DNA from 4 places in the Luteibacter sp. ME-Dv--P-043b genome. Region 1 is predicted to be linked to each of the others. Evidence: riboswitches for the same ligand, from Rfam matches in the RefSeq annotation. Region 1 holds a riboswitch; each other region holds the start of a gene.
What was found. Region 1 has a riboswitch for cobalamin ahead of QRN34_RS19145 (CoA-acylating methylmalonate-semialdehyde dehydrogenase). Riboswitches for the same ligand answer to the same signal wherever they lie in the genome.
Positions count from the first base shown of each region.

Region 2: another riboswitch for cobalamin. It lies ahead of QRN34_RS07305 (TonB-dependent receptor); the one in region 1 lies ahead of QRN34_RS19145 (CoA-acylating methylmalonate-semialdehyde dehydrogenase).
Region 3: another riboswitch for cobalamin. It lies ahead of QRN34_RS05400 (ribonucleoside-diphosphate reductase subunit alpha); the one in region 1 lies ahead of QRN34_RS19145 (CoA-acylating methylmalonate-semialdehyde dehydrogenase).
Region 4: another riboswitch for cobalamin. It lies ahead of metE (5-methyltetrahydropteroyltriglutamate--homocysteine S-methyltransferase); the one in region 1 lies ahead of QRN34_RS19145 (CoA-acylating methylmalonate-semialdehyde dehydrogenase).

Region 1 is NZ_JARVRT010000050.1:4,839-10,259, reverse strand. It holds gene QRN34_RS19160 (excinuclease ABC subunit UvrA) at 1-819, opposite strand, end outside; gene QRN34_RS19155 (hypothetical protein) at 1,020-1,205, opposite strand; gene QRN34_RS19150 (LysR family transcriptional regulator) at 1,318-2,061, opposite strand; cobalamin riboswitch at 2,250-2,455, shown strand; gene QRN34_RS19145 (CoA-acylating methylmalonate-semialdehyde dehydrogenase) at 2,594-4,108, shown strand; gene QRN34_RS19140 (acyl-CoA dehydrogenase family protein) at 4,120-5,295, shown strand; gene QRN34_RS19135 (enoyl-CoA hydratase) at 5,292-5,421, shown strand, end outside.
Region 2 is NZ_JARVRT010000012.1:125,051-130,471, forward strand. It holds gene zwf (glucose-6-phosphate dehydrogenase) at 1-453, opposite strand, end outside; gene QRN34_RS07290 (GntR family transcriptional regulator) at 688-1,440, shown strand; gene QRN34_RS07295 (SIS domain-containing protein) at 1,451-2,491, shown strand; gene nagA (N-acetylglucosamine-6-phosphate deacetylase) at 2,519-3,667, shown strand; cobalamin riboswitch at 3,709-3,943, shown strand; gene QRN34_RS07305 (TonB-dependent receptor) at 4,101-5,421, shown strand, end outside.
Region 3 is NZ_JARVRT010000008.1:94,848-100,268, forward strand. It holds gene QRN34_RS05400 (ribonucleoside-diphosphate reductase subunit alpha) at 1-1,396, opposite strand, end outside; cobalamin riboswitch at 1,555-1,771, opposite strand; gene QRN34_RS05405 (response regulator) at 1,952-4,801, shown strand; gene QRN34_RS05410 (SDR family oxidoreductase) at 4,865-5,421, opposite strand, start outside.
Region 4 is NZ_JARVRT010000027.1:17,536-22,956, forward strand. It holds gene metK (methionine adenosyltransferase) at 1-443, opposite strand, end outside; gene metE (5-methyltetrahydropteroyltriglutamate--homocysteine S-methyltransferase) at 832-3,123, opposite strand; cobalamin riboswitch at 3,319-3,541, opposite strand; gene QRN34_RS14710 (glycosyltransferase) at 3,635-4,945, shown strand; gene QRN34_RS14715 (aldo/keto reductase) at 5,003-5,421, opposite strand, start outside.

The sequences.
Region 1 (5,421 bases):
CGTGTGCAGCACGTAGCGACGCGCGCCCATGTACGTGCCCATGTAGCTCGGCTCGGTCTTGCGCTTGAGCGCGGCACGCGTTTCGGCGGGGGTGAAGCCCGCATACACCGGTACCGTCGGCGTTTCCTCGGTGAACAGTATCCAGTCGCGCTGCTTCTTCGGCAGGTCCTTCCACGGGATGTCCACGTCGTAGCCCAGCGTGACCAGGATGTCGCGCAGGTTCTGCCCATGCCAGGCCGGCGGCCACGAGGCGATGGCCCGCTCGCGGATGGTCAGGGTGGGGTCGGGCACCATCGAGGCCTCGGTCACCTCGTAGACGCGCCCCAGCCCGTGGCAATGCGGGCAGGCGCCCTGCGGCGTGTTCGGCGAGAAGTCCTCGGCGAACAGCATCGGCTGGTCCGGCGGGTACGAGCCGGCGCGCGAATACAACATCCGCACCAGGCTGGATAACGTGGTGACGCTACCCACCGACGAGCGCGTGCCCGGCGTACCGCGTTGCTGTTGCAGCGCCACTGCCGGCGGCAGCCCTTCGATGTCGTCGACATCGGGAACGCCCACCTGGTCGATGAGGCGCCGCGCGTAGGGGGCCACGGATTCGAAATAGCGCCGCTGCGCCTCGGCGTAGAGCGTGCCGAAGGCGAGCGAGGATTTGCCGGAGCCCGAAACGCCGGAGAACACCACAAGGGCGTCGCGCGGGATGTCGACGTCGATGTTTTTCAGGTTGTGTTCGCGTGCGCCACGGACGCGGACGAAGCCGCGGGTGTCGGTGGGCGTGGGGACGTTGACGGGAATAGTAGGCGGGGCGTTGCGTCGGGTCATGCCCGTATTATCGCCGCCGGATCATCTGCCGTGACGTGAAATTGCGTGTTGTTGCGTTGGGGAGGTAGGGCGGGTTGTGTGGGGGCGTGTTTGCGGGTGTGTGGTCGCGGGAGTGGATCGCGGACATCGTCCGCTCCTACAGGTACACGTTGCGCCGACTACCTACGTAGGAGCCCACGATGTGGGCGATCCAGACAACCTCAGCGCCGACGGGCAACCACACGCACGCGCTGCATGCGCCGCTGCTGCATCAGGTTGAACCAGAACAGCGTTTCCGTGACCACGCCTGCACCGACGAGCAGCAGTGTTCCGGTGACCGACCCGGCGACATATGACACGACGGCCAGGGCCAACCATGCGGCGAGGATGAGGTGGCGCTGGCTCATGGTGTTTCTCCTGCGTGCTGCGCGACACCGGGACCCGGGCGCGGCCTGAAACGATCCTCGGCTACACAGGAGGTGGTGTCAATCGGCCATATGTCAAGGTTTGGTGGACGATTCAGCCTCGGTAACGCAGTTCATCCACCAGCAAGGTAAGGGCCGGCACGGGCTGTCGGCGGTTGGGGTAATAGAGGTGATAGCCGGCGAAGGGTTCGCACCAGTTCTCCAGCACACGCACCAGCGCTCCCGCTTCGACATGCCGCGAGACCACGTCCTCGGGTACCCAGGCCAGGCCCAGGCCAGCCAGGGACGCACGGACGATCGCGTTCATGCCGTCGAGGATCAACTGGCCCTCCACCCGCACCTTCACTTCGCGGCCGTCCTTCTCGAAGTCCCAGGCGTACAGGCTGCCGTAGGTCGGCAGGCGCAGGTTGATGCAGTTGTGCCCGGTCAGGTCCTGTGGCGTGCGCGGGAGCGTGCGCCGCTCGAAATAGCCGGGCGTGGCGACCACGGCCATGCGCATGGGCGGGTCAACCGGCACGGCGATCATGTCCCTGGCCAGGTGCTCGCCCAGGCGGATGCCGATGTCGTAGCGCTCGGCCACGATGTCCACCAGCCCATAATCGACGCTCAGCTCGACATGGATGTCCGGGTACTGCGGCAGGAACCGTTCCAGCGCAGGCATGACGATGGATTGCGCGGCATGCTCCGCGGTGGTGATGCGCAGGTTGCCTGCCGGGCGTTCGCGCAGCTCGCCCAGGGCCTCGATCTCCGCCTCGATCTCGTCGAAGCGCGGCCCCACGCTGCCGATCAGCCGTTCGCCCGCCTCGGTGGGCGAGACGCTGCGCGTGGTGCGCGCCACCCTCCACCCAGCGATTAAGCGGGGTAACACGCTTGGTCCTATGTCGTGGATTCATCAATGGGCGGGGTGACGTCGCTGCGCTCATCACGCCCGGAGCGATGGGGTGAGGCCCGATCATGACCCCACGCCCTGACGCCGTAGCCCCGCCGTTTACTGCATCGCAGCGTGTCCCCATGCGTTGCGCCGCCTACAATCGATGGGCCACAGGTGTCCTGCCGCCGCCATTCCGGTGCGCAGGGTGAAACGGGAAGCCGGTCCGATGCCGGCGCTGCCCCCGCAACGGTAGGCGAGAAAACCCGACTCAGAACCACTGCGGCAACGCGGGAAGGTGTCGGGCTGATGCATGCCGCATCGCTCGCAAGCCCGGAGACCGGCCCGTGGTAGACATCGCATGCGGTGTCTTCCTCGGGTGTTGCGGTGGGCAACCGGATGAGCTGACTCGACGCGGCGTCCGTTGTCTCGAATCACTTGTCTTGTCCCTCGCACGCCCGGTTTCGCGGGTGAGCGATCTGGAGACTGGACAATGAACGAGATGAACCCGGCCGCGACCCATGTCGCCACGGTAAAGCTGCTGATCGACGGCGAGTTCGTCGAATCGACCACCACGCAATGGCGTGACGTGGTCAACCCGGCCACGCAAGTAGTGTTGGCACGCGTGCCCTTCGCCACGCCCGCGGAAGTCGAGGCGGCGGTGGACGCCGCGCGCCGCGCCTTCGTCACATGGCGCAAGACGCCCATCGGTGCGCGGGCGCGCATCTTCCTCAAGTACCAGCAACTGATCCGCGAGCACATGGCCGAACTGGCCGCGACGCTCACGGCGGAGCAGGGCAAGACGCTGCCCGATGCCGAAGGCGACGTGTTCCGCGGCCTGGAGGTGGTGGAACACGCGGCGGCCATCGGCAACCTGCAGCTGGGCGAGCTGGCCAACAACGTGGCCGGCGGTGTCGATACGTACACGCTGCTGCAACCGCTGGGCGTGTGCGCGGGCATCACGCCGTTCAACTTCCCGGCGATGATTCCGTTGTGGATGTTCCCGATGGCGATCGCCACGGGCAACACCTTCGTGCTGAAACCGTCGGAGCAGGACCCGATGGTGACCATGCGCCTGGTCGAGCTGGCGGTGGAGGCGGGCATCCCCCGCGGTGTGCTCAACGTGGTGCATGGTGGTGAGGACGTGGTCAACGCGATCTGCGACCACCCGCAGATCAAGGCGGTGTCGTTCGTCGGCTCCACCCGCGTCGGCACCCATGTCTACCATCGTGCTTCGCAGACCGGCAAGCGCGTGCAGTGCATGATGGGCGCGAAGAACCACGCCGTGGTGCTGCCCGACGCCCATCGCGAGCAAACGCTCAACGCGATGGTCGGCGCGGCGTTCGGCGCGGCGGGCCAGCGCTGCATGGCGGCCTCGACGGCCGTGCTGGTCGGCGCCGCGCGCGAATGGCTGCCCGACCTGGTGGCCCGCGCGAAGACATTGAAAATCAATGCGGGCAGCGAGGCCGGTACGGATGTCGGCCCGGTCATCTCCTGCGCGGCGCGCGATCGCGTGCACGCCTTGATCGACGCCGGTGTGGCCGAAGGCGCCACCCTGGAGCTGGACGGCCGCGATTGCCGCGTGCCGGGCTACGAACAGGGCAACTTCGTCGGTCCGACCATCTTCTCGGGCGTGCGCCCAGGCATGCGTATCTACGACGAGGAAATCTTCGGTCCCGTGCTCGTCGTGCTCACGGTGGACACGCTGGATGAGGCGATCGCGCTGGTCAACGCCAACCCCAACGGCAACGGCACGGCGTTGTTTACGGGCAGCGGCGCCGCGGCGCGTCGTTTCCAGGAGGACATCGACGTGGGGCAGGTCGGCATCAACGTGCCTATCCCGGTGCCGGTGCCGCTGTTCTCGTTCACGGGCTCGCGCGCCTCGAAGCTGGGCGACCTGGGGCCGTACGGCAAGCAGGCGGTCATGTTCTACACGCAGACCAAGACGGTCACCTCGCGCTGGTTCGACGACGGCGGCACGGGTCAAGGCGTCAACACCACCATCAGTCTGAAGTGAGGGCGCCCCTTATGGACATTCCGGTGACGGTGCAGGCCGCGGGCCTGAGCGACGAGCAGAATGCGTTCCGCGAGGCGGCGCGCGACTTCGCCCAGGCGGAGCTGGCGCCGCATGCGGCGCACTGGGACGCGCAAGGCATCTTCCCGCGCGAGGCCATCGGCAAGGCCGGCCAACTGGGCTTCTGTGGACTCTATGTGGACGAAGCGGCGGGTGGTACCGGCCTGACGCGGCTGGACGCGGCCATCGTGTTCGAGGAACTGGCCGCGGTCGATCCCTCCACGGCCGCCTTCATCAGCATCCACAACATGGCGACCTGGATGCTGACCACCTACGCCCAGCCTGCACTGTTGCAGGCATGGGGCGAACCGCTGGCCAGCGGCACGCGTCTCGCCTCGTACTGCCTGACCGAGCCGGGCGCGGGTTCCGATGCGGCCTCGTTGCAGACGCGCGCCGTGCGCGAGGACGACCATTACCTCATCAACGGCAGCAAGGCGTTCATCTCCGGGGCCGGCGCCACCGACATGCTGGTGGTGATGGCCCGCACCGGCGGCGACGGCGCGCGCGGCATCAGTGCGTTCGCGGTGCCCGCGGATACCGCGGGGATCGGCTACGGCCGCAAGGAGGAAAAACTCGGCTGGAACAGCCAGCCCACGCGTGGCATCACGTTCGAGGACGTGCGTATCCCCGCAACGAACCGGCTGGGCGAGGAAGGCGAGGGCTTTCGCATCGCGATGAAGGGCCTGGACGGTGGCCGGATCAATATCAGCGCGTGTTCGCTGGGCGCGGGGCAGGGGGCGCTGGATGCGGCTCGCCGCTACCTGGGTGAGCGGCGCCAGTTCGGCCGCAAGCTGGGCGAGTTCCAGGCGCTCCAGTTCAAGCTGGCCGACATGGCCACGCAACTGGTGGCCGCACGGCAGATGGTCCACACCGCCGCGCGCAAGCTGGACGCACGCAGCCACGACGCCACGGTGTGGTGCGCCATGGCCAAGCGTTTCGCCACGGATGCCGGCTTCGCCATCTGCAACGATGCCTTGCAGTTGCATGGCGGGTACGGCTACATACGCGAGTACCCGATCGAGCGGCTGCTGCGCGACAGCCGGGTGCACCAGATACTGGAAGGCACCAACGAGATCATGCGCGTGATCGTGGCGCGCCACCTGCTCAACACCGAAGAGGAATTGCGATGAGTGGCTACAAGGACACCGATTGGACCGGACTGGCGCTGAAGGTCGAGGGCCATACGGCCGTCGTGACCCTGCGCAACCCGCCGGCCAACACCTGGACGGTGCACAGCCTGACGGCACTGCGTGATC
Region 2 (5,421 bases), on a different contig from region 1:
CCCGATGGGTTTTTCCAGCACCACGCGCGAGCGGGCGCCGTTGAAGCCCAGCGCGCCGAGGCGCTGGCAGATGTCGGTGAAGATGTCCGGCGCGGTCGACAGGTAGAACACGCGGATGTGGTTGGGCTGCACCTGCATCAGGGCAGAAAAGTCGTCCCAGCCTTCTTCCTTGCGTGCATCCAGCGAGAGATAGCCCACCATGGCGATGAACGCCTCGAGCTGGGCGGGGGCGACATGGGTGACGCCCTGCTCGACCGAACCGCGCACCAGGTCGCGGTAGCCGGCATCGTCCAGGCCTTCGCGGGCGACGCCGAGGATGCGGCTGCCGGGCTGGATCTGGCCATCCACGAACCGCTGGTACATCGCAGGCAGGAGCTTGCGCACGGCCAGGTCGCCGGTGCCGCCGAAGATGACGAGGTCGAAGGGTTCGATCGGGAGGAGTTGGGCGCTCACGACAGTGGCCTTTGCAAAACGGAAGGGTGCCGGAGGATCGTACCAGTGACATACCAGGACGTACCAGCCCCGTACCAATCGGCGCGACATTTCGCCTCGGACGAGGGTCGCACCGGTGGCGCAAACGTTTACTCTCCCCATTTGGATCGTGCAAACAGGCGTTTGAATCCAAAGGGTTTGTGAGATGTGCGAATGAGCCTTGCCGCAGTGGTTGTGGATTGGTATCTTCCCGGCATGGAAACCGCCCTCGTCGCCGAGTACCAGCGCCTGCAGCACGATCCGGCCTCCCGGCAGCCGCTGGCGTACATGCGCCTGCGCCGGGCCATCCGCACGGTGATCGAGAACGGCGAGGTGCAGGTCGGCCACGCGCTGCCCAGCGAACGCGACCTGGCCCGGGCCCTCACCCTGTCCCGGGTCACGGTGCGCAAGGCCATCGGCGGACTGGTCGAAGATGGCCTGCTCACCCAGCGCCACGGCGCCGGCACATTCGTCTCCGAGCGCATCGTCAAGCCACTGTCGCGGATGACCAGTTTCACCGAGGATCTCCGCGCCCGCGGGCTCAACCCGCGCTCGGAGTTCTTCGAGCGGGCCATCGGCGAGGTCACCCCCGAGGAAGCCATGGCGATGAACCTCTCGCCCGGCACCCAGGTGGTGCGCCTTCACCGCCTGCGCTATGCCGGCGACGAGCCCCTGGCAATCGAGCGCAGCGCCGTGCCGCTCAGCCTGCTGCCCGACCCCAGCCTGGTCGAGGATTCCCTCTACGAAGCGCTCGATACGCTGGGCAACCGCCCGCGACGCGCGCTGCAACGCCTGCGCGCGGTGGTGCTGGGCCCGGCCCAGACCCGGCTGCTCCGGCTCGGTGCCGGCAGCGCCGGCCTGAACATCGAGCGGCGCAGTTTCCTCGACGACGGCCGCATCGTCGAATTCACCTGTTCCTGGTATCGCGGGGACATCTACGACTTCGTCGCCGAACTGCAAAGCGACTGACGGGCACACCATCGATATGACCACCCAGCCGCAAGACACCCTGATGTACCGCGAAGCGCACGAGACGGCCGAGGTGGTCGAACGGCAGCTCGCGCTGAACGAAGGCGTGATCGGCGCCCTTGCCGACCGGCTTCGCGCCCAGCCCCCGCGTATGGTCATCACCTGCGCCCGTGGCAGTTCCGACCACGCGGCCATGTACGCCAAGTACGTGTTCGAAACCCAGCTGGGCGTGGTCACCGCGTCGGCCTCACCATCGGTCACCTCCATCTACCACGCGGCACAGCGCCTCGACGGCGCGCTGTACCTCGCCGTCTCGCAGTCGGGCAAGAGCCCCGACCTGGTGCGCAACGCGGAGGCCGCGAAGAAGGCCGGCGCCTATGTGGTCGCCCTGGTCAACGTGGTGGATTCCCCGCTGGCCGACGTGGCCGACGTGGTCGTGCCGCTGCACGCGGGCCCGGAAACCAGCGTCGCCGCGACCAAGAGCTACCTGGGCGCGCTGTTCGCGATCCTGCACATCGCCGCCCGCTGGAGCGGCCGCGCCGAGATCGGCGACGCCCTCACCGCGCTGCCCGCGCAGCTTCGCCAGGGCTGGGACGCGGACTGGTCCGCGCTTACCGAGGGCCTGGTCGATGCGCACAACCTGTTCGTGGTCGGCCGCGGTTTCGGCTTTGCCGGGGCGCTGGAAGCCGCGCTGAAGTTCAAGGAAACCTGCAACCTGCACGCCGAGGCGTTCAGCGCGGCCGAGGTGAAGCACGGCCCGATGGCCCTGGTCGGCCCGCATTTCCCCGTGCTGTTCTTCGCCCAGAACGACGATACGCTGCCCGGGGTGCTGGAGATCGCGGCGGAGTTCCGCAAGCGCGGCGCCAATGTGTGGATCGCCGCACCCGGCGCCACGGGCGAGGGTGTGCTGCCCCTGGTCGCCACCGCGCCCATCGCCGCACCGCTGATCACCGTGCAGAGCTTCTACCGCGCCACGGCCGCGCTGGCACTGGCACGCGGTTTCAACCCCGACGTGCCGCCGCACCTCAACAAGGTCACCGAGACCGTCTGACCTCTCGCCCCACGTATAGGAATTGCCATGACCATCGCCCTCGTCAACGGCCGTGTGCTGACCGATAACGGCTTCCAGGGTGGCTTTGCCGTGCTGGTCGACGGCGGCACCATCACCGGGCTGGCCTTGCCGTCCGATCCCCGCGTGCGCGCCGCCGAGCGTCACGACCTCGGTGGCCGCACGCTGCTGCCCGGTTTCATCGATTGCCAGGTCAACGGCGGCGGCGGCGTGCTGTTCAATGACGTGCCCACCGTCGACACCATCCGTCGCATCGGGCAGGCGCACGCGAAGTTCGGCACCACCGGCTTCCTGCCCACCCTGATCAGCGACGATGCCGCGGTGATGGCGAAGGCCATCGATGCGGTGAACGACGCGGTGGCCCAGGGCGTGCCGGGCGTGCTCGGCATCCACCTCGAAGGCCCGTTCATCGCGCCCGAGCGCAAGGGCGTGCACGATCCGGCCAAGTTCCGTATCGCCGACGCCGACGACGTAGCCATGGTCGCCCGGCGGCACGGCGGCGTCACGCTGCTCACGCTGGCGCCCGAGCGCGCCTCGGCCGCGGTGCTGCAACAGCTGGTCGCCCACGGCGTGATCGTGGCGGCCGGCCACACGGCCGCCGACTACGACACCACCCGCCAGGCCCTGGCGACCGGCGTGCGTGGCTTCACGCACCTGTTCAACGCCATGACGCCGTTCACCAGCCGCGAGCCCGGCGTGGTCGGCGCCGCTCTGGAAGACGCCGCCAGCTGGTGCGGTCTGATCGTCGACGGCCACCACGTGCACCCGAGTTCGCTGCGTGTCGCCATCGCGGCCAAGGCGCCGCAGAAGATGATGCTGGTCACCGACGCCATGCCACCCGTGGGGTCGGACGATCCGAACTTCGTCCTGAAGGGCGAGACGATCACCGTCCGCGACGGCGTCTGCCAGACGGCCGACGGCACGCTGGCCGGCTCCGCGCTGGACATGGCCACTGCCGTGCGCAACACGGTGGAGATGGTCGGCGTGGCCTATGACGAGGCCGCCCGCATGGCCTCCACCTATCCGGCCGCCTTCCTCGGACTGGAAGCCACCCACGGCCACATCGCGGCGGGCTATCGCGCCGACTTCGTGGTGATGGACGACGATCACACGGTGGCCGAAACCTGGATCGGCGGCGAGCGCGTCTACGCCGCCTGATCCGTCGCCCTGCACTGGCTCGCTTCCGCGCGGGCCAGGCGTTAACATTGCGTTGTTCGGGTGTCCCCGCCGGCCTGAAGCGGGCGGGGATGAAACGGGAAGCCGGTGCGCCACACATGTGGCAAGGCCGGCACTGCCCCCGCAACGGTAAGCGTGAGGAGCCGCCCAGAACGGCTCCATCCACCGGCCACAGCCACTGCGCAAGCGGGAAGGCGCCGGTGCGATGCCCTCGGGCCAGCGCGAGTCCGGAGACCGGCCCGATCGGCGAATCCTGCGCTTTTAAGCGCGGGCGCCGTCCCGTTATCGGCGATTCGCGGAGGGCGAATCCGGACAGTCATCCGGGTGTTGCCCGTGGTGCCGTTCGTCGTTGTGTCCTCCCGCGCGCCTGTTGAGGCTACGCATTGCCGCACCAGCGGCGGAGGAAACCCGTTCCATGAAGAAGACCCTGCTCGCGACGGCCCTGCTGTCGACGATCGTCGCTGCCCATGCGGCCGACGCACCCAACGGCACCCTCGACCCGGTGGTGGTCACCGCCAACCGCGCGCCCACGCCACTGGACGAAGTGCTGGCCCCGGTCACCGTCATCAGCCGCGAGGACATCGAGCGCCTGCAGCCCCGCAACGTGCAGGACCTGCTGGCCGGCCTGCCCGGCGTGACCATGACCAACACGGGCGGCCTGGGCCAGCAGACCTCGCTCTTCATGCGCGGCAGCAACTCGGCACACACGCTGGTGCTGGTGGACGGCGTGCGCGTGGGCACCGTGGGTGCCGGCCTGCCCGCCTACGAGCAGCTGCCGGTCGAGCAGATCGACCATATCGAGGTGGTCCGCGGCCCGCGCTCCAGCCTGTACGGCTCGGATGCCATCGGCGGCGTCATCCAGATCTTCACCCGTCGCGGCCAGGCCGGCGAAGCGCCCACGCCCAGCCTGTCGATCGGCGGCGGCAGCCACGGCTACACCGCCGGGCAGGTGGGTCTCTCGGGCGGCACCACGCATGGCTGGTACAACGCCAGCCTGGGCGGCCAGTACACCGCCGGGATCAACGCCTGCCGCGTTGGTGCGAGGGAAGCCGGCAAGGGCTGCTTCACCGACGAGCCGGACCATGACGCCTACCGCACCTACAACGGCGCGCTCTCGGGCGGCTATCGCTGGGACAACGGCACCGAGCTCACCGGCAGCTGGCTGCGCAGCAAGGGCGACATCGAATACGACGGCGATTTCCAGAACCTGACCCGGCGCTCGCAGCAGGTGGCCGGTGCAAACCTGGCCTTCGACGTGCTGTCGGCCTGGCGCATGTCGGTCAGCCTGGGCCAGAACCAGGATCGCGGGGACAATTACCTTAACGGCGCGGACAAGACCTACTTCGGCGGCCTTGCCCAACTCTTTGTTACCGGCGCCGATAAGGTCCGTGGGGGTTACCTGTACTCCAGGCGCAACCAGGCATCCTGGCAGAACGACATCACGCTGGCCGCCGGCCAAACGCTCACCGCCGGCGTCGATTACCAACAGGAAAAGCTCGACAGCGACACGGCATACCTGAAGGACACCCGCAACAACACAGGCGTGTTCGCGCTGTACCAGGGCGTGTTCGGCCCGCACGAGATCCAGCTGTCCGCGCGCCATGACCACAATACGCAGTTCGGCAACCACACCACCGGCTCGGCCGCCTATGGCTACCGCTTCGACGACGGCATGAAGATCACGGCCTCGTACGGCACCGCCTTCCATGCGCCGACGTTCAACGACGAGTACTACC
Region 3 (5,421 bases), on a different contig from region 1:
GACGGGCGGTCTGGTTGCTGGTGGCGTTGGAACGATCCTTGAAAGTCATCCAGCCGTTGCCGGTCTGCGCGAGCGAGCGCAGCATGCGGGCGTACAGCTCTCGCGCCTTGATCGACTTGACGGCCAGGCCCTCGGCCTCGGCCTTCTCGTAGGCGGCCTCGAAGGTGGCGCCCCAGGTGTCGACGAAGTGCGGCACGATCTTCGGGTCGAACAGCGACCAGTCGCCGTCGGTCTCGACGCGGCGCATGAACAGGTCCGGCACCCAGTTGGCCAGGTTGAGGTTGTGCGTGCGGCGCGCGTCGTCGCCGGTGTTCTCACGCAGCTCGAGGAATTCCTCGATATCCGCATGCCAGCTTTCCAGGTACACGCAGGCGGCGCCCTTGCGCTTGCCGCCCTGGTTCACCGCGGCCACCGACGCATCGAGGGTCTTCAGCCACGGTACCAGGCCGTTCGAATGACCGTTGGTGCCCTTGATCAGCGAGCCGCGCGAGCGGATACGTGAATAGGCCAGGCCGATGCCGCCGGCGAACTTCGACAGCTGGGCCACGTCGCCGTACTTGGCGTAGATGGACTCCAGCGCGTCCTGAGGCGAATCCAGCAGGAAGCACGACGACAGCTGCTCGTGCGCGGTGCCGGCGTTGAACAGGGTGGGCGAGCTGGCCAGGTATTCCAGCGACGACAGCATGCGATACAGCTCGAGCGTCTCGGCCACGTCGTTGCCGCCGAGGGCGCAGGCGATGCGCATGAAGAAGTACTGCGGCGTCTCGATGACGAAGCGGCGGGTCGGGTGGCGCAGCAGGTAGCGGTCGTAGACCGTGCGCAGGCCGAAGTATTCGAAGCGGCGCGAGCCGGCGGTGTCGATGGCATCGTTGAGCTTGCGCGCGTTGACCAGCACGAAGTCACGCAGGCGCTCGTTGAGGATGCCCAGCTCGAAGCCGGTGCTGATCGACTGCGAGAACGACTGGATGTCCTGGCCGGACACCTCCTTGTCGACGAAGGCGGCCAGGAGGCGCGCGGCCAGCTGGCCGTATTCCGGTTCCTCGGCGGTGAGCGCCGCGGAGGTGCGGATCGACAGCTGGTCCAGCTCCTGCGTGGTGGCGCCGTCGTACAGGCCGCCGATGGTCTTCAGCGCCACGCGCATCGGGTCGACCGCGAACAGGCCATCGGCGCTGCGGGTCACCGCGCGCACGATCTTGTTCACGTCGACGGCTTCCTGGCCGCCGTTGCGCTTGGTGACGCGCATCTGGCCGGGGTTGTGCGGCGGCGTCAGCGCGAACGCCGGCGGCGGCTCGTTGCGGTAACCGGCAGCGGGTGCCTTGTCCGCCGGGGCGGGGGAGGTAACGGCCGTATCGGCTGCTTCGGTGCGCTCGCGCGCGGCGGATTCCATCGTGGTCATGTCAGGCGTGCCCCAGGGCTCGGTTCAAACTCCCGTTCCCTCGGACGGGGCTCGAAGCGGTGGGCCGGCGGAAAAGGGTCGCGTCGGAGCACGCCATCGGGGGCTCCGGACCGCGACGTGCCTCCCCGCGGAAGCCGTCACCACAAAAACCGACGCCTGGCGGGGCGACAGCTGTTGGCAGGTCTTCGGACTTCGTGGACGGGGACGCCTTTCGGGTCCGGCCTAGCCGTCGCTTCCCAATCCCAGGGGGACCAGTGCGTGTGACGGGTTCGTTTCCACTTACCGCTGCGGGGCAGTTCCGGATTTACACCGGATTCCCTATTAAGTCCGACGGGCAGTCGCGCCTCTTCGGACACCAACGGGACACACCATATAGCTGGTCCCCGGTACCGTCAACACAAGATGTAGGGTAAATGCGCTATGTGCTTGATCCGCCGGGAGTCATTTTTTTGCAACCCCCCGCGGGCCGATTTCCGCAGCGCGACATGACCGTTTCGTGAAGATGGCCTACACAAAGTGCAGGGCTTCGAACCTTTAACATCTGCGATCCGCCCCATGACCGCTCGCTCGATGCCATCTACGTTCGCGTTGCAGGAACACGCCCTGGTCACCCATGCGTTCGACGCACTGCCGTTCGGCTTCACGGCCGTGTCGGCGACAGGGGAACTCCTTTACGCCAATGCCTGGATGACCGCACGGCTTCGTGACGGGGCGGGGCAGGGCTTCCTGAACTGGTGGACGGACGACAGCCGGTCCCGCCTGACCGCCCTGCTGGCGGCTGGCGGTATCGAGGGGGTCCGCGATATCGGGCTGACGGCCGCGGACGGCACGGCGTGGCGGGTGTCCGTCGAGCCATGGCGGCGCCCGGTGGACGGCGAGCCCGTGTTCATGGTCGGCGTCTATCCGACCGTGGAGACGCCAGGGGATGCCGGCGGTGCCGAAGAGCGCCGCCTGGCCCTGATCGAGGTCAGCAACCTGCTGCGCGACCTGGAAGACCCGACGGACATCGCCTATCGGGTGGCCGAGGTGCTCGGCCGCACGCTACGGGTCAGCCGTGCCGGTTACGGCACGGTCGATACGGTGGCGGAAACCATCACCGTCGAACGCGACTGGAACGCCCCGGGCATCCAGACGATCGCCGGCGTGCTGAACTTCCGCGATTACGGCTCGTACATCGACGACATCAAGGCCGGGCGCACCGCCCTGGTTACCGATGCCTACCAGGACCCGCGTACCGTGAATACCGCGGATGCCCTGGCAGGCATCAGCGCCGTCGCCTTCATCAACATGCCGGTGACCGAGCGCGGTGGGGTGGTGGCGTTGCTGTACCTCAACCACGCCGACCCGCGTGAGTGGCTGGAGGAAGAGATCGCCTTCGTCCGCGAGGTAGGCAACCGCACCCGCGTCGCCGTCGAGCGGCGCCGTGCCGAGGGTGAACTGCAACAGCTGGCCCTGAGCCTGGAACGGCAGGTGGCGGAGCGTACTTCCGAGCGCGACCGTATCTGGCGCCTGTCCAGCGACATCCTGCTGGTTGCCGATGCGGACACGCGCCTGCTGTCGGTCAACCCGGCGTGGACGGCGATTCTCGGCTGGAGCGAGCGCGAGACCCTGGGCCGTTCGTACCTGGATTTCGTGCATCCGGAGGATACCGAACGCATGGGCGAGGAAACCGGGCAACTGGCCGACGGCGTGGCCACGCTGCGCTTCGAGAATCGCTATCGCACGGCCGACGGCGGCTTTCGCCAGCTGTCGTGGCGGGCGGTGCCCAGCGACGGCATGATCTTCGCCGTGGCCCGCGACGTCACGACCGAGCGCGCGCGCGACGCGGAACTGGATGCCGCCCAGGAGCAACTGCGCCAGGCGCAGAAGATGGATGCGATCGGCAACCTCACCGGTGGCGTCGCCCACGATTTCAACAACCTGCTGCAGGTGATCAGCGGCAACCTTCAATTGCTCGGCACCGACGTGTCGGGCAATGAACGCGCCGAGCGACGCGTGGCCAATGCCATGGCGGGCGTCACCCGCGGCTCGAAGCTGGCCGCCCAGCTGCTCGCCTTCGGTCGTCGCCAGCCGCTGGCGCCCAAGGTCGTCAACATCGGCCGCTTCGTGCGCGACATGGACGAACTGCTGCGCCGGGCGCTGGGCGAGGCGATCGAGGTGGAGACCGTGATCGCCGGGGGCCTGTGGAACACGCTGGTCGATCCGTCCAACGTCGAGAACGCGCTGCTCAACCTGGCGATCAATGCGCGCGACGCGATGGACGGCCAGGGCAAGCTCACGGTCGAGGCCGGCAACGCGTTGCTGGACGACAGCTACGCCAAGACCCACGGCGACCTTCGTCCGGGGCAATACGTGATGCTTGCGGTGACCGATACCGGCAGCGGCATGCCGGCCCACATCCTCGACAAGGTGTTCGATCCTTTCTTCACCACCAAGCCGGAAGGTCGCGGCACGGGACTGGGACTGTCGATGGTCTACGGCTTCGTCAAGCAGTCCGGTGGTCATATCAAGATGTACAGCGAGCCGGGCGAGGGCACCACGGTGAAGATCTACCTGCCCCGGTCGATGCAGAGCGAGGATCGCATCGTGGCGATTGAAGAAGAAGCCATCCGTGGCGGTGACGAGACCATCCTCGTGGCCGAGGACGATGAAGCCGTGCGCGAAACGGTGGTGGGCATGCTCGCCGAACTCGGCTACCGCGTGCTCAAGGCACGTGACGCCGAAAGCGCGCTGTCGATCGTCGAAAGCGGCATCGCCATCGATCTGCTGTTCACCGACGTGGTGATGCCGGGCCCATTGCGCAGCCCCGAACTGGCGCGCAAGGCGGCCGAGCGCCAGCCCGGCATCGCCGTGCTGTTTACCTCCGGCTACACGGAAAACGCCATCGTGCATGGCGGTCGCCTGGACGAAGGGGTCGAACTGCTCAGCAAGCCGTACACGCGCGAGCAACTGGCCCGTCGTGTCCGGCAGGTGCTGGGCTCGCGCGTGCCGCGTACCATCGCCGAAGTGGCCACGGCCCCGTCGGCGCCGGCACCGGTCACGCCCGTGGCGGAACCGTTGCGTGTTCTGGTACTGGAAGACGACGCACTCATCCGCATGTCCATCACCGAGATGCTGGAAAGCCGTGGGCACACGGCCTTCGAGGCAGGCGACGGCAACGAAGCCATTCGCCTGCACGGCGCCGAGGCCATCGACGTGCTGCTGGCCGATGTCGGCCTGCCGGGGATGAGTGGGGTGGACGTGGCGGAGCGGTTGCGCGAGACACAGCCCGACCTTCCCGTCATCTACGCCACGGGCGACCACATGGCCAACGGCGTCACACGTGACGACCACACGACGATCATCATCAAGCCGTATGGCGTGGCCGACCTGATGGACGCGCTGGGGCGCATCGCGCGCGCGTGATCCTCATCCCGTCGACAGGAGCCCGCGCGACACGCTTGTCGACGGTCGGACGCGCTTTCGGCATCAGGGCAGCATGTTGCCGCCGGTAACGCCGTAGGTTTCCCCGGTGATGAAGCTGGCTTCCTGGCTGGCAAGCAGGACGTACAGCGGCGCGCATTCCACCGGTTGGCCGGGGCGGCCCAGCGGGACGCTCTTGCCGAATTCCACCACCTTCTCCTGCGGCTGGCCGCCACTGGGTTGCAGCGGCGTCCACACGGGGCCGGGCGCCACCGCGTTCACACGGATGCCCTTCTCGGCCAGCTGCTTCGCCAGGGCCTTGGTGAAGGCGACGATGGCGGCCTTGGTGGAGGCATAGTCGAGCAGGATGTCGGAGGGCTGGTAGGCCTGGATCGAGGCCGTGTTGACGATCGCGGCACCCGGCGGCATGTGCGGCACCGCGGCCTTGGTCAGCCAGAACAAGGCGAACACGTTGGTGCGGAAGGTGGCTTCGAACGATGCGCTATCCAGCTCGTCGATGGACGGGCTGAACTGCTGGCGGCCCGCGACATTGGCCAGGATATCCAGGCCGCCCAGTTCCTTCACGCTCCGCTGGACCAGTTCCTTGCAGAACGCCTCGTCGG
Region 4 (5,421 bases), on a different contig from region 1:
TGCTCGACGAGGCGATGGGCGTAATGGATGGCCGCCGGCATGTATTCGGCGGTCTCGTTGGTGGCGTAGCCGAACATCAGGCCCTGGTCGCCAGCGCCCTGTTCTTCCGGCTTCTTGCGGTCCACGCCCTGGTTGATGTCCGGCGACTGCTTGCCGATCAGGTTGAGCACGCCGCAGGTCTCGCCGTCGAAGCCGACGTCCGAGGAGTCGTAGCCGATGTCGAGGATGACCTTGCGGGTCAGCGCTTCCAGGTCGATCCAGGCGCTGGTGGTGATTTCGCCCGCGACGATGGCGACACCGGTCTTCACCAGCGTCTCGCAGGCCACGCGTGCACGCGGGTCCTGAGCCAGGATGGCGTCCAGGACGGCGTCGGAGATCTGGTCGGCGATCTTGTCCGGGTGGCCTTCGGAGACCGACTCGGAGGTGAAGAGGTAATTGCTCATCGAGGGTATATATCCTTCTTTACGGATAAAGAGATAAATGGGGCGCGCCATGATACACCCCCCATCACCGGTTTGCAGCGGGGGAGGGTACGCCTCGATGGTGACGATTGCATGGATGTTCAGGGGCGGGACCCGGTCTACGGACCCGCACGCTTTTTTGGGGGGGTAGGAGCCCACGATGTGGGCGAACCCTCAGGTCACGCTCGGCGAATGAAGCCACACATCGCATCCACGCGAGCGTTGCCGTGAGTCGAACGAAGCGGCTTTTGAAGCGTTTTAAAGCCGCACCAGGCGAGTCTAAAAACGCTCGCCTGGGCACGAGGTCGGCTTTTTTCGCCCCTAGCTACGTGGACGGTTCGCCCACATCGTGGGCTCCTACCGGTCCCTTTTATGCCGCCGTCGTCAGCCTCTCCCGGGCCGTCCGGGTTACCGAGACCATGCCTTTCAGGGCTTCGGCCACCTCTGGCCAGTCACGGGTCTTCAGTCCGCAATCCGGATTGACCCACAGCTGGTCCGGTCGCAGCACCCTAAGTGCCCGGTCCAGCAGGTCGGCCATCTCGGCCTCGGCCGGCACGCGGGGCGAGTGGATGTCATAGACCCCGGGACCGATGCCGTTCGGATAGCGGAAGCGGGTGAAGGCGTCCAGCAGTTCCATGCGCGAGCGGCTGGTCTCGATGGAGATGACATCCGCATCCATGGCCGCGACGGCCTCGATGATGTCGTTGAACTCCGAATAGCACATGTGGGTGTGGATCTGGGTGGCGTCGCTGACGCCGCCGGCCGTGATGCGGAACGCGTCCACCGCCCAGGCGAGGTAATCGGCCCAGTCGGCGCGATGCAGCGGCAGGCCCTCGCGCAGCGCGGGCTCGTCGATCTGCACGATGCCGATGCCTGCTTTTTCCAGGTCGTGCACCTCGTCGCGCAGGGCCAGCGCGATCTGCCGGCAGACCTCGGCGCGGGGCAGGTCGTCGCGCACGAACGACCACTGCAGCATGGTCACCGGGCCCGTCAGCATGCCCTTCATGGGCTTGTTGGTCAGCGATTGCGCGTAGCTGGACCAGGCGACCGTCATCGCCGCCGGCCGGGCCACGTCGCCGTAGATGATCGGCGGCTTGACGCAGCGCGAGCCGTAGCTCTGCACCCAGCCCAGCGAGGTGAACGCATAGCCCTGCAGCTGCTCGCCGAAATACTCCACCATGTCGTTGCGCTCGGGCTCGCCGTGCACGAGGACATCCAGCCCTATCTCGTCCTGGAAGGCCACCGCGCGGCGTACTTCGTCACGCAGCACGGCCTGGTAGGCCTCGTCGTCCAGCTTGCCGGACCGGTGCGCGGCACGCGCGAGCCGCAGGTCGGCGGTCTGCGGGAACGAGCCGATGGTGGTGGTGGGCAGGTCGGGCAGCCCGAAGCGCTCACGCTGCACGTTGGCCCGGAACGCATAGGCCGAACGGCGCTGGCCGAACTGCGGTGTCAGCCCGCGCACGCGCGTACGCACCTCGGCGCGCACCACGTCGGGCGAGCGGCGACGCGCCTCCACCGTATCGTGCTGGCGGGCGAGCACGCGTTGCGCGGCCTCGTCGCCGGTCGCGGCATCGGCGTAGCGGCGCAGTTCGACGATCTTCTGCCGGGCGAACGACAGCCACTCGCCGATCGCGCCGGGCAGGCGCTTTTCCTCGGCGGCGTCGATGGGCACGTGCAGCAGCGAGCACGAGGTGGACAGCCAGAGTCGATCGTCACCCAGGCGCTTGCGTGCATGGGCGATGCGCGGGCCGATGATGGCCGGGTCGCTCAGCCAGATGTTGCGGCCGTCCAGTACGCCGGCGGACAACACGCGCCCGGCGGGCAGCGCGTCGATCACCGCGTCCAGTTGCCCCGGAGCACGGGCCAGGTCCACGTGCAGGCCGGCCACCGGCAACGACGTGGCCAGGGCCAGATTGGCCCCCAGGTCACCGAAATAGGTGGCCAGGAGGATGCGTCCGCGCGTGCGCTCGCCGATGGCGGCGTACGCCGACCGGTACGCCGCCTGCCAGGCCGGGTCGAGGTCCAGCACGAGGGCCGGTTCGTCGACCTGCACCCAGTCGGCGCCGGCTTCCGTCAGCGCGTCGAGCAAGCCGCTCCAGGCCGGCAACAGGGCATCCAGCAGGGCCAGGGGGGCGCTGCCGTCCACGGTCTTGGCCAGGCGAAGGAAGCTCAGCGGGCCCAGCAGCACCGGGCGCGCCGTATGGCCCGCGGCCACGGCCTCGCGGTATTCCGCCACCGCCTTGTCGGCCCGGGTAGCGAAGACCTGGCCCGCATGCAGTTCCGGAACGATGTAGTGGTAGTTGGTATCGAACCACTTGGTCATCTCCAGTGCGTGCAGGTCAACCGTGCCGTCCTGGCGACCGCGTGCCATGGCGAAGTAGCCCGCCAGGGCGTCCCGCGCATGCAGGTCGCGGTAGCGCTCGGGGATGGCATCCACCGCGACGGCGGCATCGAGCACATGGTCGTACAGGGAAAAGTCGTTGACCGGCACGCTGTCGGCGCCGGCCTCGCGGGCGAGTTGCCAGTGCCGCTCGCGCAGCTGGCGGGCGACGGCGAGCAGGGCCTCGCGGTCGCTATCGCCCCGCCAGTGGCTTTCGAGGGCGCGCTTGAGTTCACGGCGTCTGCCGATGCGGGGAAAACCGGGGTAGGTAACGTGTGGCATGTGGATACGTCCTCTTCGTGGCAAAGAGGAGGGAAGGGCGGCCCGCTGCCGGACACGCGCGCGCCGCCGCACGCAGGTGCGCGGCGTCGTGGGTGTCATGCGGCGTACCGTCGACCTTCGCCCCCGCGGGCGAACCGGGCCACCACGCGGGCGCGGTGGGTCCAGGTCGTGCGGAGCGCGCGTACCCATGACGGTACGCGTGCTCAGGCCGGCGGCAGGTCTTCGGGCTCGTGGATGTGGCACCGGAACAGGTGCCGCCTTGCGCGTCGCTTCCCGGATCGTTGTTCGATCCAGTGCCTGTGACGCGTTCGTCTCCACATACCGCTGCGGGGCAGCGCCGGATTCGCACCGGCTTCCCTCTTAGCTTTTATCTTTCCATTCGAATAGAGAGATAAAGACCGCTGGCGAGCGAAGACTAGCCTGCGTGGTGGGGGCAGGTCAACGCGTCGGGATGCATCGCCTCGACACGCCGGCCGCGAGGATGCGCCAGGACATCGGCGGGAGGCGGGACATGGCGGGACGACACATCGTGATGGCGACGGTCGGGTCACAGGGCGACCTGTTTCCCTTCCTGGCAGTGGGCCGGGAGTTGGCGGCGCGCGGACACCGGGTCACCGTGGCCGCGCACGCGATCCATCGCGAGGCGGTGGCGGACGCCGGTTTGCGCTTCCTCCTGGCCAGCGGCATCGCCGAGCCGGCGGACAAGGCCGCCTTCGCCGCGCGCGCGTTCCACCCGCTGCGTGGCCCCCGCTTCGTCGTCCGCGACCTGGCGGCCGCGGATGTGGCGGCAAGCTACCAGGCCCTGGCGCCCGTCTGCACGGAGGCGGATGCCATCGTCACGACCACACTGGCCTTCGCCGCGCAGATCCTCGGGGAAACCACGCATGTCGCCTGGCTGTCCGCGGTGCTGTCGCCGGCCGCGTTCCTGTCGGCGTACGATCCGCCCGCCACGGGCCTGGCCATCCTCGATCGCTTCCTGCGCATCACGCCACGACGCGGCGCCTGGCTTCGTCGTATGGCCGAGCACGTCACGGCACCGTGGACGCGCCCGGTGCGCCGATTCCGCCAATCGCTCGGCCTGGCGCCGGTCTCGGCAGGGGGTGATCCCTTCCACCGCGGGCAGCACGCGCGCGACGGCGTGCTAGCCATGTATTCGCCGTTACTCGGGCAGGCGCCGGCCGATGCGCCGGCGCATACCCTGGTGACGGGCTACTGCCGTTACTCTCCCTCCTTGGGCAGCCTGTCGCCGCCATTGACGGCGTTCCTCGACGCCGGCGAGCCACCGCTGGTGTTCACGCTGGGCTCGGCGGCGGTCCACGCGGGTGAAGGCTTCCTTCGCGAAAGCATGGGCGCCGCCGCGATGCTGGGCCGACGCGCCGTACTGCTGACGGGATCACCGGAAATGCGTTCGCGCCTGCCGACCGTGCTGCCCGATGGCGTGCTTGCCGTCGAATACGCCCCGCACGGCGCCCTGTTCGAACGTGCCGCGGCCGTCGTGCACCACGGCGGCGTAGGCACCACGCAGGAAGCCCTCCGCGCTGGCTGCCCCTCCTTGGTCGTGCCGCATGGGTTCGACCAGCCGGACAACGCGGCGCGGGTGGTTCGACTCGGCGTGGGGGCCGTGTTGCCAGCGTCGCGTTATCGCGCGGATCGCGCCGCCGCGAGGTTGCGCGTGCTGCTTGCCGATGAAGGCGTCGCCCTGCGCGCGCAACACGCGGCCACGGCCATCCGGGCGGAAACGGGTGCGTCTCGGGCCGCCGACGTTATTGAAAGGGCCATCGAAACGCGGCGGCATTCACCTGCCCCTTCGATAGCGAGTTGATCGCAACCGCCACGCGTCGGCGCGCGGCGGTTGCGCGTCATTTGGGCAAGGCAGGCTTCATTCGAAGCCCGCTATAGCCCTGGGCGTATAGCCACCCTCCAGCGTGGCGATCTCGTCGGCGGTCAGCGTAAGCTCGATCGCCGTCACGGCATCGTCCAGGTGCTGTGGCTTCGACGCGCCCACGATCGGCGCGGTGATGCCTTCGCGCTGCGCGACCCATGCCAGCGCCACCTGTGCGCGCGGTACGCCGCGCGCTTCCGCCACCTGCTTCACCGCCGCCACGATGGCACGGTCGGCGTCTTCCGTGCCGCCATAAAGCGTGCTGCCGAACACGTCGCTCTGCTGCCGGGTGCTGCCTTCGTCCCAGTCGCGCGTCAGCCGTCCGCGTGCCAGCGGGCTCCACGGCAGCAGCGCGATGCCTTCGTCGATGCAGAACGGCATCATCTCGCGCTCTTCCTCGCGCTGCAGCAGGTTGT